One region of the Rhizobium sp. 10N414 genome, then DNA from elsewhere that is predicted to be linked to it. Evidence: riboswitches for the same ligand, from Rfam matches in the RefSeq annotation. Region 1 holds a riboswitch; the other holds the start of a gene.

What was found. A riboswitch is a leader RNA that binds a small molecule or an ion and turns the genes downstream of it on or off. The one in region 1 is predicted to bind FMN.
Region 2: it holds a riboswitch for FMN, as region 1 does, so the genes downstream of both, ribB (3,4-dihydroxy-2-butanone-4-phosphate synthase) here and AC1DE4_RS12735 (EamA family transporter) in region 1, are expected to answer to the same signal.

What each region holds. Positions count from the first base shown of each region.
Region 1 is NZ_JBFTIN010000011.1:48,255-55,951, forward strand. Features, by position in the region: gene lon (endopeptidase La) at 1-1,735, shown strand, start outside; gene hupB (DNA-binding protein HupB) at 1,943-2,218, shown strand; FMN riboswitch at 2,341-2,490, shown strand; partial or broken gene AC1DE4_RS12735 (EamA family transporter) at 2,572-3,229, shown strand; gene AC1DE4_RS12740 (esterase-like activity of phytase family protein) at 3,313-5,511, shown strand; gene AC1DE4_RS12745 (aldo/keto reductase) at 5,577-6,563, opposite strand; gene AC1DE4_RS12750 ((R)-mandelonitrile lyase) at 6,872-7,273, shown strand; gene AC1DE4_RS12755 (class I SAM-dependent methyltransferase) at 7,280-7,697, opposite strand, start outside.
Region 2 is NZ_JBFTIN010000068.1:12,364-20,060, forward strand. Features, by position in the region: gene AC1DE4_RS30580 (LLM class flavin-dependent oxidoreductase) at 1-704, opposite strand, end outside; gene tkt (transketolase) at 902-2,932, opposite strand; gene AC1DE4_RS30590 (hypothetical protein) at 3,888-4,229, opposite strand; gene AC1DE4_RS30595 (hypothetical protein) at 4,264-4,797, opposite strand; gene ribB (3,4-dihydroxy-2-butanone-4-phosphate synthase) at 5,339-5,965, opposite strand; FMN riboswitch at 6,080-6,224, opposite strand; partial or broken gene AC1DE4_RS30605 (sugar-binding domain-containing protein) at 6,279-6,615, shown strand; gene AC1DE4_RS30610 (IS1380 family transposase) at 6,776-7,697, opposite strand, start outside.

The DNA.
Region 1 (7,697 bases):
CGAGTACTACCTGAACGAACAGATGAAGGCGATCCAGAAGGAGCTTGGCGACGGCGAGGAAGGCCGCGACGAGATGGCCGAACTGGAAGAGCGCATCGCCAAGACCAAGCTTTCGAAGGAAGCCAAGGAAAAGGCTGACGCCGAGCTGAAGAAGCTGCGGCAGATGAGCCCGATGTCGGCTGAGGCGACTGTTGTCCGCAACTATCTCGACTGGCTGCTCGGAATTCCGTGGGGCAAGAAGTCGAAGATCAAGTCGGATCTCAACAACGCCGAGAAGATCCTCGAAGCCGATCACTTCGGTCTCGATAAGGTCAAGGAGCGTATCGTCGAGTATCTGGCTGTCCAGGCCCGCGCGACCAAGATCAAGGGTCCGATCCTGTGCCTCGTTGGTCCTCCGGGCGTGGGCAAGACCTCGCTCGCGCAGTCGATCGCCAAGGCGACCGGCCGTGAGTATGTCCGCATGGCTCTCGGTGGCGTTCGTGACGAAGCTGAAATTCGCGGTCACCGCCGCACCTACATCGGTTCGATGCCCGGCAAGGTCATCCAGTCGATGAAGAAGGCGAAGAAGTCCAACCCGCTCTTCCTGCTCGATGAAATCGACAAGATGGGCCAGGATTTCCGTGGCGATCCGTCGTCGGCTCTGCTCGAGGTGCTGGATCCGGCTCAGAACTCGACCTTCATGGATCACTACCTGGAAGTCGAATACGACCTGTCGGACGTGATGTTCATCACGACGGCGAATACGCTGAACATTCCGGCACCTTTGATGGACCGCATGGAAGTCATCCGTATCGCCGGTTACACCGAAGACGAAAAGCGCGAAATCGCCAAGCGGCACCTGCTGCCGAAGGCCATCAAGGAACATGCGCTGCAGCCGAATGAATTCTCGGTCAGCGACGATGCCCTGATGGCGATCAGCCAGCAGTACACCCGCGAAGCTGGTGTTCGTAACTTCGAACGCGAATTGATGAAGCTCGCCCGCAAGGCGGTCACCGAGATCATCAAGGGCAAGACGAAGTCCGTTCATGTGACGGCCGAAAACATCGACGACTACCTGGGCGTTCCGCGCTTCCGCCACGGCGAAGCAGAGCGCGAAGATCAGGTCGGCGTGGTAACGGGCCTGGCCTGGACGGAAGTCGGCGGCGAACTGCTGACGATCGAAGGCGTCATGATGCCGGGCAAGGGTCGCATGACCGTGACCGGCAACCTGAAGGAAGTCATGAAGGAATCGATTTCCGCAGCGGCATCCTATGTCCGCTCGCGCGCCGTCGATTTCGGCATCGAGCCTCCGCGCTTCGACAAGAGCGACATCCACGTGCACGTACCGGAAGGTGCGACGCCGAAGGATGGTCCGTCGGCCGGTGTTGCCATGGCAACCGCGATCGTCTCAATCATGACCGGCATCCCGGTCGACAAGAACGTGGCGATGACGGGTGAAATCACCCTTCGCGGTCGTGTTCTGCCGATCGGCGGCCTCAAGGAAAAGCTGCTCGCAGCGCTTCGCGGTGGCATCAAGAAGGTGCTGATTCCGGAAGAAAACGCCAAGGATCTGGCGGAGATTCCGGATAACGTGAAGAACAACATGGAGATCATCCCGGTGTCCCGCATGGGCGAGGTGATTAAGCATGCGCTGGTCCGCAGACCGGAAGCAATCGAGTGGGATGGCACGGTGGAAACGCCCGTCATCGCGACGGTCGAAGGGCTCGACGAAACGGGTGCAACCATAGCTCACTGAGCTTTGTTTGCCACATTCGTGCCCAATTGCTTAAAAACCCTGAAAAGGCTGGCGTTTTCGCCAGCCTTTTTTTGTGAAATTGGCACACGGGTGCTTGCATTTCCTTGATTTGCAGGCTCTTTGGGGTGCGGCGGGCCTGATGAACTCTATTCTGCGCCTGGCTTATAGATTTGAGTCGTTTCGAACCATTTAGAAAGGGGTGGAAACATGAACAAGAATGAACTCGTGTCCGCAGTTGCCGAAAAGGCAGGACTCTCGAAGACCGACGCTGCTTCCGCGGTTGATGCTGTTTTCGAAGTCGTCCAGGCTGAACTGAAGGGCAAGGGCGACGTTCGCCTCGCTGGTTTTGGTAGCTTCACCGTCTCCCATCGCGCAGCCACGAAGGGCCGCAACCCGTCCACCGGCGCAGAAGTCGATATTCCGGCTCGCAACGTGCCGAAGTTCACGCCCGGCAAGGGCCTGAAGGACGCCGTCAACGGCTGATATGAATTTACTTGGCGGCCGGGCAACGAGACCGGCGGCACAAGTTTCGAAGGGTTCGGCCACGGCCGAACCCTTTTTGCTTTTCGCGGCCTTGTCGGCACGCGCGGCATGTCATACGAAATGACCGTTCTCAGGGCGGGGTGAAAGTACCTACCGGCGGTAAAGGCCTTGGCCCCAGCCCGCGAGCGCCTTTTGGTCGTGTGCCGAGAGGGTCAGCAGATCCGGTGCAATTCCGGAGCCGACGGTTACAGTCCGGATGAAAGAGAATGAGCGGAGCGGGCGAGGGTGGATTCTGCCCTCGCTGCATATCGCGCTCATGCGTCCTGATTTGTGTTGGTTTCGGAAAGAAAGACATGAATCAGACTTCCCCTACGTTTTCCGCTTCGCGAGCAATGGTCGGTGCTGCCTGGATGATTGCCGCGGGCATCGCCTTCTCTATCCTCAATATCGTCACGCAATGGCTGACGATGAAGCTCGCTTTCCTCTCGGCCTCGGCAGCCTTCTGGCAATATGCCTTTGCCCTGGTGTTCTCGCTGCCCTTTCTCTGGCGCGCCGGTCTTGGGGCAATGAGAACGCGTTATCACTGGCGTCATGTTGTACGAGTCGCCTTGGCTGCCTTTGGGGGTAACGACCTGGGTCGCGGGGCTTGCGCAAGTACCCATCTGGCAGGCGATTGCGCTGGTAATGACGTCTCCGTTCTTCATCATCATGGGCGCACGCATCTACCTTGGTGAGTATATCGGCCCTGCGCGATGGGCCGCGACCGCAACCGTGCGGCGGGCCTCCTGACCGTGATGGCGCAGTATTTTCCTGACGTTAGCCTATTCGGCAGCCGATGCCGCTTACATTCAGCCATTCGACGATCTCAAGCTGCCGCTCAACGCGTTCGCCGGCTGGCTGGTCTTCGGCTATGCGCCGACCGGCTATCTGTGGTTGGGCGCGGTGCTGATCCTTGGGGCATCGCTCTTCATCATGCGGAACGAAATGAAGAAGGAGCGGGAGACCCGCTAGCGCGTTCAAAATATGACATCGGTGTCATCCCGGTGTCATGCCCATCCCCCAGAAAAACCTTGTGTGAACTCATGGGGGATTTCATGACAACTGTATCGCGCAAGACAGTGCTCGTTGCGGCGCTCCTGGCGACGGCCGCGTTTCCGGCCGCCGCAGAGCCCGTCTTCAATCGTATCGCAACCTTTCCGGTGGCATCCAACCTGCCACAGGAGAAAGACAAGCTCTCGGCCACTTCGGCGGAAATCATCACGGCTACCGACGACGGCATGACGCTGATCTATAGCGACAGCCCACTCGGAGCGATTGGTTTTGTCGATATCTCAGACGCCAAGGCTCCGAAGGCCGGGGGCGCGCTGATGATGGACGGCGAGCCGACATCCGTGACATCAACCGCCGGAAAGGCGCTCGTTGCCGTCAATACGTCGAAGAGCAAGGCAAAGCCTTCTGGGCGTCTCGCGATCGTCGACGTTGCCACCAAGAAGATCGAGAACGCATGCGACCTTGGGGGGCAGCCGGATTCGATCGCACTCAACAAGGACAAGACGCTCGGCGCGATCGCGATCGAAAACGAGCGTGACGAAGAGGTGAACGACGGCAAGATTCCGCAGATGCCGGCAGGCGACCTTGTCGTGTTCCAGGTCAAGAACGGCGCGGTCGATTGCGGTTCGATCAAGCACGTGATGCTGACTGGACTGGCGGGCATCGCACCCGAAGATCCGGAGCCGGAATTCGTCTCCTTCAACGACCAGAACGAGATCGCCCTGACCCTGCAGGAAAACAACGAGATCGTCATTATCGACGCGGCGACCGCAACGGTAAAGGCGCACTTCCCTGCGGGCAGCGTCGATCTCGCGGGTATCGATACCAAGCGCGACGGCGCGCTGAGGTTCACCGGCGAACTCAAGGGCGTGTTGCGCGAGCCCGACGCCGTGAAGTGGCTGGACAACGACCGTCTGGTCGTTGCGAACGAAGGCGACTATCAAGGCGGCTCGCGCGGCTTCACGATTTTCGACAAGACCGGAAAGGTACTTTACGAATCCGGTGCCTCGTTCGAACGCGCTGTCGCCAATATCGGCCACTATCCGGACAAGCGCTCTTCCGCCAAGGGTGTTGAGCCGGAAGGCTTGGAGGTCGCGACCTTCGGCGGCCAGAAATACATCTTCCTGCTTTCGGAGCGCGCTTCGGTCGTCGGCGTCTACAAGGATACCGGCGCGGAACCGCAACTCGTCCAGATCCTTCCGTCCGGCGTCTCGCCCGAGGGTGGCGTGGCCGTCCCGTCGCGCAATCTGTTTGCCACCGCCAACGAAGTCGATCTCGGCAAGGATGGCGGACCGCGATCCCACGTAATGATCTATCAACTTGCGGAAGGCGAAATGGCCTATCCGCAGATCGTTGCGGCGGAGAAGGAGGGCAATCCGCTCGGCTTTGCAGCACTTTCGGGTCTTGCCGCCGTTCCGGAAAAGCCGGGCCAGCTGTTTGCCGTCAGCGACAGCGTTCTCGGCATGCAGCCGACGATCTACACTATCGACGCCACCAAGAAACCGGCCGTCATCACCGAATCGCTGACCGTCAAGCGCGATGGCCAGCCGGCCCAAAAGCTCGATATCGAGGGTATCGCCGTCGACGAGAAGGGCTGGTTCTGGCTGGCCTCGGAAGGCAACAGCGAGAAGCTTTTGCCGCACGCGCTGTACCACGTAAACCCGAAGGGCGAGATCAAGGAAGAAATCGCTCTGCCGAGCGAACTGACCGCCAACGAAATCCGCTACGGCTTCGAAGGCGTGACGATCATCGGTTCCGGCGACGATGCCACCCTGTGGATGGCTGTTCAGCGCGAATGGAAGGATGACGAGAAGGGTTTCGTAAAGCTCGTCTCGTACAACCCGAAGAGCACGGAGTGGGGCGCCGTCCGCTATCCGCTGGACAAGTCCGAAGCCGGTTGGGTTGGTCTGTCTGAGATTTCCGCTCAGGGCGACGGCGTCTATATCATCGAGCGCGACAACCTCGTCGGTGACGCAGCCAAGCTGAAGAAGCTCTACAAGGTCGCGGTATCGGATCTGAAGCCCGGCAAGCTTGGAGGCGAGTTGCCGCTCGTCAAGAAGACGGAAGCCCACGACTTCCTTCCGGAGCTGAAGACTGCCACCAACGGCTACGTCCTTGACAAGCTGGAAGGTTTCGCCTTCGACGCCTCCGGCAAGGCTTACGCTGTCACGGACAATGATGGCGTGGATGATTCCTCGGGTGAAACTCTGTTCTTCGAGGTCAACCTCGTCGGTACGAACTGAGATTGATTGAGCCAGAAACAGAATGGCCGGGTCTATGCCCGGCCATTTTTCTTGCAATGCCTGCCTTACCAGCGCTGGTGGACGTAAGGGGCGACCAGTCGGTCGTAGATCTCGCGCGTGGCCTCCATCACTTCGTGTGAGAGCGGCGCGAGGCTTGCTGCAGCAGCGTTGGCGCGTGCCTGTTCGGCGTTGCGTGCACCCGGAATGACGACAGTGACCGCATCGCTCATCAGGATCCAGCGCAGCGCGAAGGCCGCCATGGTCGTGCCTGATGGCACGAGCTTGCGCACTTCCTCCACGGCCTGCAGGCCGACCTCGAAGGGAACGCCAGCGAAGGTCTCGCCGACATCGAAAGCCTCGCCGTGGCGGTTGAAATTGCGGTGGTCGTCGCTCGCAAATTTCGTCTCGCGGGTGATCTTCCCTGACAGCAGCCCGCTTGCGAGCGGCACGCGGGCGATGACGGCGATGTTCCTCCGTCGAGCCTCCTGGAAGAACAGGTGATGGGGCCGCTGGCGGAAGATGTTGTAGATGATCTGGATGCTGACGACGCCAGGATATTCGATTGCCTTCAGCGCTTCCTCGACCTTCTCGACACTGACGCCGTATCCCATGATCTTGCCGGCTTTCTGCAATTCGTTCAGGCCTTCGAAGACCTCCTGGCGATAAAGCACTTCGGTCGGGGGGCAATGCAATTGTACGAGATCGAGGCTGTCGACCCTCAGGTTCTTCAGGCTACGATCGATGAAGCCTTCGAGGTTGGCTTTGGTGTAGCCATCGGCGACATGCGGGTTGAGCCGGCGACCTGCCTTTGTCGCAACCATCGGCCGTTCTCCGCCACGGGTCGCAAGAACGTCGGCGATGATCTTTTCCGACCGGCCGTCGCCGTAAACGTCGGCGGTATCGATGAAGGTCATACCGGCATCGAGCGCCGCATTCAACGCATCGCGACCGTCCGCTTCGCTCACATCGCCCCAGGCGCCGCCGATCTGCCATGCGCCGAAGCCGATATTCGTGACGGTATGGGGCAGGTGGCCGAAAGAATGCTGTTTCATGGAAATCCTCCGCGTGATGAAATGCCTCGCCACTAGCAGTCGCCCAGGCAAGGAGCAAGCGCCTGCAGCGGAGATAGGGCGGTGTGTTGCGGTCGTCGCCATTTCTTCCGAGAAGCGACGCAATGGCGTAGCTGAGCGAGTGATTTGCGAGTTGCCTATCGTCGGACGCGCCGAAGTCTCCGACTGGTGATGCGGCGGAGGAAGTTGACATGACAGCACGTGCGATCAAGCAGGTATCGCTTGGATGCCGGGGACGCTTGGCTTACGGTCGGCTCAACTGGCCAGATCATCTTCGAAAGGAAAATCTGATGGAGATCAAACCCTGCGGATCGCGGCCCTCAATGAAGGCGCCGGCGGAATATTTCACGGGAGCGGTACGCCAGGATCCATTGATGGACGCGCCGAGCCCGGCGCGAGTCAGGGTGGTCAGCGTCACTTTCGAACCGGGCGCGCGAACCGCCTGGCACACGCATCCTCTAGGGCAGACCCTTGTGGTGACGGCCGGAAAGGGTCTCGCGCAGAGCGAAGGCGGCCCTCTTCGTGAAATTCGCGCCGGCGACACGATCTGGTTTGCGCCAGGCGAAAAACACTGGCATGGCGCCGCACCCGATACCGCGATGACGCACATTGCAATTCAGGAAGCACTTGATGGCAGCGCCGCCGACTGGATGGAGCACGTCAGCGACGAGCAATACGCCGGAAAGGCCTGAAGCCGGTCAGAGCCGCTTCAGGCAGTAAGAAAAGTGCGCGTGCGATTCGACCGTCAGGAATTCGAATTGCCAGCCGTGGTCCTTGCAGAACTTGGTGACCGCTTCGACGACGCCATAGACGATTGGCTTCACAGTGTTGCCGGTGCAGAAGTCATGCCCGGCAATTCTTCCCGTTCGCTTGACCTTTTTCTCGCAGAGCAGAAGTTCCTGCCAGGTGAGCTCGAAGGAATGGTCCGTGTCGATGTAGGCCCAATCGAGGAAGTCGTCCTCGAATTCGGCAAGCTTTTCGAGCGAGGTTCCCTGCATCAGGTGCAGTTGCCCGCTCTCGATCTGGTCTTTGAACTGGGTGTGGATTTGATCGAGCCCCGAACTGTAGCGGTCCATGCTCCAGGGGTCGATCAGGTAAAGCTGCGCGGGCCGGTTC
Region 2 (7,697 bases), on a different contig from region 1:
ACACCAACGGGAATTGCCGGATGCTTTAGCTGCTCATTGGCGTTACGATATAGATCGACGAATGGCTTGAAACGATAAGGGCTCCCGCCGATGATGGCTAGCATCATCGGAAGTCCATACTGCGCGGCACGAATGACGGAATCTGGGCTTCCGCCAACGCCAAGCCACGTCTTCAGCGGGCCTTTCTCGACAAGGGGAAACACGCGCTGACCATTCAAAGGCGGCCGCGTCATCCCCGTCCAGCTAACTGGCTTCTGCTCAAGGAGCTGGGCGAAAAGCTCGACCTTCTCCTCAAACAGCTTGTCGTAGTCGGACAACGAATATCCAAAGAGTGGGAAAGACTCAGTGAAAGACCCCCTGCCCAGGATGACCTCTGCGCGGCCGTTGGACGCTGCGTCGACAGTTGCGAACCGCTGATAAACGCGCACGGGGTCGTCCGAACTCAGCACCGTGACGGCCGAACCCAGCTTGATCCTATCTGTCACCGTCGCAACGGCCGCAAGGACAGTTTCCGGGCTGGATACCGCGAAATCCTCGCGATGGTGTTCGCCAATCCCGAAGAAATCGATCCCAACCTGGTCGGCTGCCACGGCCTCCTTGATGACATTCCGGATGACCTGAGCATACGTTTCAGGCTGGCCGTTGGCGTCGTGTGTTACGTCCCCAAAGGTATCGACGCCGAATTCTACATTTGACTTTGTCATGCTTGTTGTCCCACGGGCCAAGCCGACGGTAACCGTCGACGCCCAATCGTTTGGATTTTGGGATCTTAGTTGGGGTGCCGCCTAGTAAAGCGGAATGGCGAAAAACTAGATCGTTATCATCGAAGAGTTAGAAGATATGCGGGGTCCCCAAGATGGGACGAGCACCTTGGGGCACACGATCAACGTGAGTAGCCTCGTCAAGCAGAACCGGCGGCCAGGGCTTCCCCGCTGGCTTTGACCACGGCATCCACTGTGATGCCGAACTTGTTGTAGACGTCATCGATCTTTCCGGATGCGCCGAAACTATGCATACCCACGAACCGACCATTGAACCCGAGATATCGGTCCCAGCTGTCCTGGACGGCAGCCTCTACAGCGACCCTCGCAGATCCCGCGCCGAGTACCTTCCTCTTGTACTCGGGCGCCTGAGCCTCGAACAATAGTCGGCATGGCATCGAGACGACGGCGGTCCGAATACCTCCGGCCTGCAACCGATCCCGAGCTTGGACTGCCAGATGGAGTTCTGAGCCGGTCGCCATGATAGTCAGCTGACGCTCGCCGCCTTCGGCTTCCAGCAGCACGTACCCGCCTTTGGCTGACAGGTTTTCGCTTCCAGGGTCCCTGCGCAGCAATGGCATTGGCTGCCGGGACAGTGCGATGAGAGCAGCTCTGCGGGGAGCGTCGAGAATTGCTTCCCAGCATTCTGCCGTTTCAATCGGATCACCCGGACGGTAAACAGCGAGCCCTGGGATTGCCCGAAGTGCGGACAGATGCTCGACTGGCTGATGGGTCGGCCCATCTTCGCCCAGGCCGATAGAATCGTGCGTCATCACAAAGATCGAGCGGATTTCCATCATGGCGGCAAGGCGAATGGCAGGTCGCGCGTAATCAGAGAACGTCAGGAACGTGCCGCCGTACGGAATCAATCCCCCGTGAAGGGCGATGCCATTGATCGTGGCGGCCATACCATGCTCGCGGGCGCCATAATGGATGTAGGAGCCCGCATACTGACCGGGGGCGATCTCGACCTGGGACTTGGCTTTCGTGTTGTTGGACGGCGTCAGATCGGCTGAACCACCGATCAGCTCCGGTACGGCCTCGGCCAAGTGATTAAGGACGGTACCACTGGCTTGGCGAGTGGCCATATCCTTCTCGCTTGCCAGCAACTCACTTTTGGCCGCCTCGATCGACTTGCGCCAGTCGTGCGGCAACTCACCTTTCATCCGGCGCGCGAACTCCGTGCGGATTTCCTCGTTCGCGGTTTGGACGCGCACTGCCCACGCCATCCGCTGGTTTTGCCCCTTTGAGCCAATGGAGCGCCACGCCTCAAGCAGGTCACCTGGGATCTCGAACGGAGGCGGCGACCAGTTCAGGATCTTTCTTGCGCCCGCAATCTCTTCCTCCCCTGGCGCATCACTGTGCGCTTTCTGGGTGCCGGCCTTTGTCGGGAAGCCGAAACCGATGATCGTCTTGCAGGCGATCATCGACGGTCGGTCGGTGACCTTCCGCGCCTCGATGATCGCTGCCCTGATAGCATCGGTATCGTGCCCGTCGATCTGCAGGACATGCCAGTTGGCCGAACGGAAACGCGCCTGATGGTCATCGGACTCGGCGAGGCTGGTCGCGCCGTCGATGGAAATCGAGTTGTCATCCCAGAAATAGATGAGCTTCCCGAGTTTCAGGTGACCTGCGAGCGCGATGGCTTCCTGGCTGATACCTTCCATCAGGCAACCGTCGCCATGGAAGACGTAGGTGTAATGGTTCGAAAGATCGTCGCCGAACTTTGCGTTCATGATCCGCTCGGCCAGGGCTATGCCGACCCCGTTGGCCAGCCCCTGCCCCAGTGGACCGGTCGTCGTTTCGATACCTGTCGCGTGATGGTATTCTGGGTGCCCTGCTGTTCGCGAACCGATTTGGCGAAAATTCTTGATCTCATCGATGGTCATATCCTCGTAGCCGGTCAGATACAGAAGGCTGTAGAGCAGCATCGAGCCATGACCGTTCGAGATCAGGAACCGGTCACGGTCGTACCAGTATGGGTCCTTGCTATCGAACTTCATGAATTCAGAGAAAAGCACGGCCGCGATGTCTGCCATGCCCATTGGCATGCCGGGGTGACCGCTTTTGGCCCTCTGGACCGCGTCCATGGAAAGGAACCGAATGCAGTTGGCGAGCTTGCGGAGGTGGGGGTCTTTGGGCGCGGGAACAGATGCGGTCGTATCGGGCATGGGTGGTATCTCCTAGTTCGGACCGAGTATCTCGCTCGGAGATAGGGCGAGGACGAAGGAGCGACAGAATGGTGACGCGTCAGCGACTATGGGTCACACATCAGAAGGTGGACTGGCTGTCCCCGGAATGTCAAAGCTGGAAGCTGCGGGAACAGCCGCTTGGAAAAGCGTTCTCAATTTACTTACGCATCTTCGCGGGCTTGCTCATCACAACCAACGCGACGCCTCTCAGTTTGACCGAGCACCCGCCACAGAAGGCAAATTTCACCTCGTCGGCTTGCGAACGCTAAGCATCACGCACATGCCGTTCCGGTAAAGATTGAATGCTTGGCAGGATGAGGTGGAGACGCACTGGTCCTGACAGGTAGCGAGACTGCCCCCGCAAACTTTGCAAAAGGCTTACCCAAGACTTCGACGTCTTTGCTGGTTCGGAAGTCCAGACCAGGACCGTAGTCGTGGCCGATCCTTGTGATGTCTGTTTCCAAGCCCTTGTACCCCAAGACTTCTTCCGACGAAAAACGCATACGTTGCGGTGCTGCTAGCCACTACGCTGACCGCTTGCGCGACCACCACGCCTGCGTCCTCGCCTATGGAGGAGGCGCACCTGAACCGTTACGCTGGCGCAGAAGCTGTCGCCCGCAACTGTCCGGCCTTCGGCGGATACGGCTAGTTTGCAGCCATGTGGTCGGATGCCGAGAGCAAGTTGGCGCGAGCATGCGCACTGGGCGCTAAAGAAGCCGACATCAGGCAAGCCCGGGAGAGGATGAACGGGCAACTTCTGTCGGCGATCGTCCTTGTTGGCGCACCTGAGGCCTGCAGTAGCTTTGCCAACGGACTGGCATGGGCTGGGACGACCCCTGCTATCGTTGAGCCAAAGAAGACCGCAGCTACCAAGGGTAAGAAGTAGGGCTAGCGATAGTAGGCGGTAATGTCGCGCTTTGCGCAGGCGGCGCGTTTACTCCGGCTTCCATTGATACCGTTCGGGATGGGCCTCAACCTTGGCTTCCGTAATGCTTCCATCCTTACGACCGGTGGGGTCGACATACATCGCCCTGGCGGCCATCAATGCGTTGCAAAGTTCGGCTTCATCGGCGTCGAGGGTCGCCATAAACACGCGCTGTTCATCATCCGCCAGAGCAAGAAACTGCTCGTATTGATCAATAGCCTCGGGTTTGGCGCCGTCTCCAAAAGGCAGCCACTTGAGCCGAAGGCGTTGACGTAGGGTTGCCTCCTGCCGCTTCCTGCCTTTGCCATTGATGTGGTAGGTTTTGCCCTTTTCCAAAGTCATCTCGGTCAACCGAAGCTTCTTGGAGCTTCGTATGGTAGAGCACTCAACGTTTATTCGATAGTGGTTTATCGATAAGCGCGACAACTGGCCCGTCAGAGGCATCGTTTGCCGGCTGCCCCCCGCTAGGGGATGCGGCGCGCTGCCTTCGCCCGTCGTCGACCGAATTGCCATATCGCCCAAGCATGTCACGAAGCCATTGGTTTTCGGCCATTAGTTCTTTTCTTCGCTCGTCAACGCCCGCCGAGCATTTCAACCGGTCTGCCTGCCTAGAATGAACTGGGCGCTTGTCATTGCAAGCAACTCCCGGGCCGACAGGCAAACTGATTCCCTTTCGATCTATTTCTTCATCAAGGACTTCATCACAATCATCCACTCCCCTCGATTGGGCTTGAACGACGGCGTTATGCTTCCGAGAGTCACTTTCATAGAAACTGGACTCGCTTCCGGCCATCAGGTCATCGAGTTCTTGTATCCAGAGGTAATATTTCTCCCGCAAAGGATGGTCGTCGGCCAACGAAGCCAGCTTTGTTTGCGCTAAGCGCATTTTATCTCGATGCAATCGGATATCGATTTTCACTGCGCGTCCACCTCGCTATATCGAGGCAGAACATATAGTGAACATAAGCGGCGGTAAAGCTTGAGTCTTGAGCGGATAGTTCAAAAGAATCCGACACCCTGATTTTCTCTGCGGAACTCGACAGCAACGGAAAGCCACGGCAAGGGCTGCTGCAGCAGGCGCTAAGGGGCTTTATCTTTCAGACGACGACAACAAGCTCGTGTCGGATGCTGGTCCGGCCACACCGAAATCATTTGGTCCGCTTTTTGAGCCAACTGAGATCTGAGCTCAGTTATTTCGCCATCGATGTCTAACGCTGCGGCCGAAAACGTGTCGGCGACTGACCCACCCTTGGATGTTTTAGCCTTAGTAGCCGCGGCAGTGCGAGACTTGGGCGTTTTTAGCCGCCTAAAGGCCAACGGGAACGGAAGCGTCCCCTAAAAAGCTATCCGATGGCGGACATGGCGCACGCAGCCGTACTTTGCTACCCGCCCGTCGGCTGACGTCCATCTTTAGCTTCGGCGCGATTCCCCACAGGAAATCGCGCTTGCAGTTCCGAAAATCATGCGGCCTGAGAAGACAGGCTGGACGTTCTATACGCGATGAGATCTTCGATCGTGATTAGGTGGAGACCGTGTCGTTCAGCAAACACTTCCAGCTCGGGTAGCCGAGCCATCGTTCCGTCGTCGTTTGCCACTTCGCAGATCACTCCGGATGGTGAAAGACCAGCAAGCCGGGCAAGGTCAACCGCCGCTTCCGTGTGGCCCGGACGAGATAGAACGCCGTTTGGACGGGCTCTCAGCGGGAAGATATGTCCTGGACGCGCAAAATCCTCGGGACGAGAACCGTCAGTGACGAGGGCCCGAACGGTCGCTGCGCGATCGGCGGCAGAAATCCCGGTTGTTGTTTCTGGGATATAGTCCACGGACACGGTGAACGCCGTTTCGAGCACTTCGGTATTGCGCGAAACCATCAGGGGAATATCGAGTTCGTCGAGCCTTTCGCCTTCCATCGCGACGCAGATGAGGCCACGTGCGTAGTTCATCATGAACGCGATGGATTGAGGAGTGATTGCTTGGGAGGCAATCACGAGATCCCCTTCGTTTTCACGGTCGCGGTCATCGACAACAACGACGATCTCGCCACGGGCAATCGCGGCGATCGCATCATCAATCTTGGAAATTGCCATTCTCTTCTGCCTTTCAAGGGTTGCCGCGGTGAGCGGCGAGCATGGCCTTTAACAGCCACAATTTTTCCCTTGGGCGAACAAGATACAAGTCGTCGTCAAACACGACGACCCCTGCGTTGCTCTCTTCCATCCGGACTATGACCGTCGGCTCCGGCATCTCACCGGATCTGCTGACCCTTCGCTTTCGCGAAGGCGCTCGCGGGCTCCGAGTTGCCTCGATACCGCCGGTGGGGAATTACACCCCGCCCTGAGAACATGCGTAACATAGACATTCACTACATCAGTCCGCAAGAGAACGTCGCGATAAACTGCGGTGGAGAACATCCATCCGCAAAAGAGTGCACAGTCAAAGTACGTCATCCAAACCCTCGGCGGCATGGGAGATCCCTCCGTACAAACGCATGCGACGCAGCTGACGACTCGTCTTGCTCGTTTGACCGGCGCCAAACCAAAGCTGTTACCCGTACAAGGTGTGACACCGTCTCGGGAGGCAAAGCTGCTCATGCAAGCCGATCCGTTCGTCAGGGAGACAATCGACCTTTTCGGCAGCATAACGCTCGCGATTGTAGGCATCGGGCGCCGTCGAGCCGTCCGAGCTTCTCGCGCGATCTGGCAACATCTTTTCTTCGCGGGAACTCGCCGATCTAGCCCGCTTTTCTCACAGCGCCTCTGGTATTGATTGGGCGCGGTGTCGGGTGGCGTGGCGTCGATACCGGGGACGCGCGCGGTCGTCGCCGCGATGTGGGGCGTTTTGTTTGGGCCGGCGATGTATCCTCTGTCGTTGGCGGGAAGGGCTCGGGTCCGGCGGCATCATCGGGCCGCAGCGCATATTCGGGCGTGAGCCAGGGCAAATTCCTCGGCATAGGGGCAGGCCGAAGCCATCGCGACCTTGATGCGGCGGACCGAGATGCGGACCTGGGCGCCGATCTTCAAGAGCTTCAATCGGATCGTGCCGCAGGTGGCATCGGCAAGGCGGCTACCGGTGAGGCCGAGGCGGCGTAGCGCACAGATCAGCACATAGGCCAAGGATGCAAACCAGAGCCGCAACTGATTGGCGAGCATGGTGTGGGCGCTGGTGCGGTCGGCATAGAGATCGAGCTGGCATTCCTTGATGCGGTTCTCCATGTCGCCGCGCGCGCAGTAGAGCTCCTCGTAAAGCGGTTGTGCCTCCCAGTATTCCGGTTCCAGCGAGGTGACGATGAAGCGCGGATTGGCCCCCGCCACCGTCCATTCGGCCTTGGCCACCACCCGCCGTCGGCATGACCAGCTGTCCTTCGTCGACCACAGGAAGTCGCGGAAGACGCGGGCAGCCTGGCCGCTTGCCTTGGCCGCAAAGCTCGCTTCCTCCAGGGCCTCGGCGATCTTCTTTTCCAACCGCTTGTTGCGGGCAAGGCCAAATACATAGTCGACGCCGTTTGCCTCGCACCAGTCCATCAGTTCGTCGCGGGCAAAGCCGGAATCGGCCCGCAGGATGATGCGGACGTTGGGCCAGCGCGCGCGGATCTGCTTGACGATCCGCCCGACCTCCTCGACCGCGCCGGCGCTGGCGTCGATATTGGAGCGCCGCAACTTGGCCGCCAGCAGATGCCGGCCGCAGAAGATGTAGAGCGGCAAATAGCAATAGCCGTCATAATAGCCGTGGAAGAACCGCCCTTCCTGATGGCCGTGCAGCGGATCGTCGGTGGCGTCGAGATCGAGCACGATCTCCTCCGGCGGCCTGTCATGTGCATCC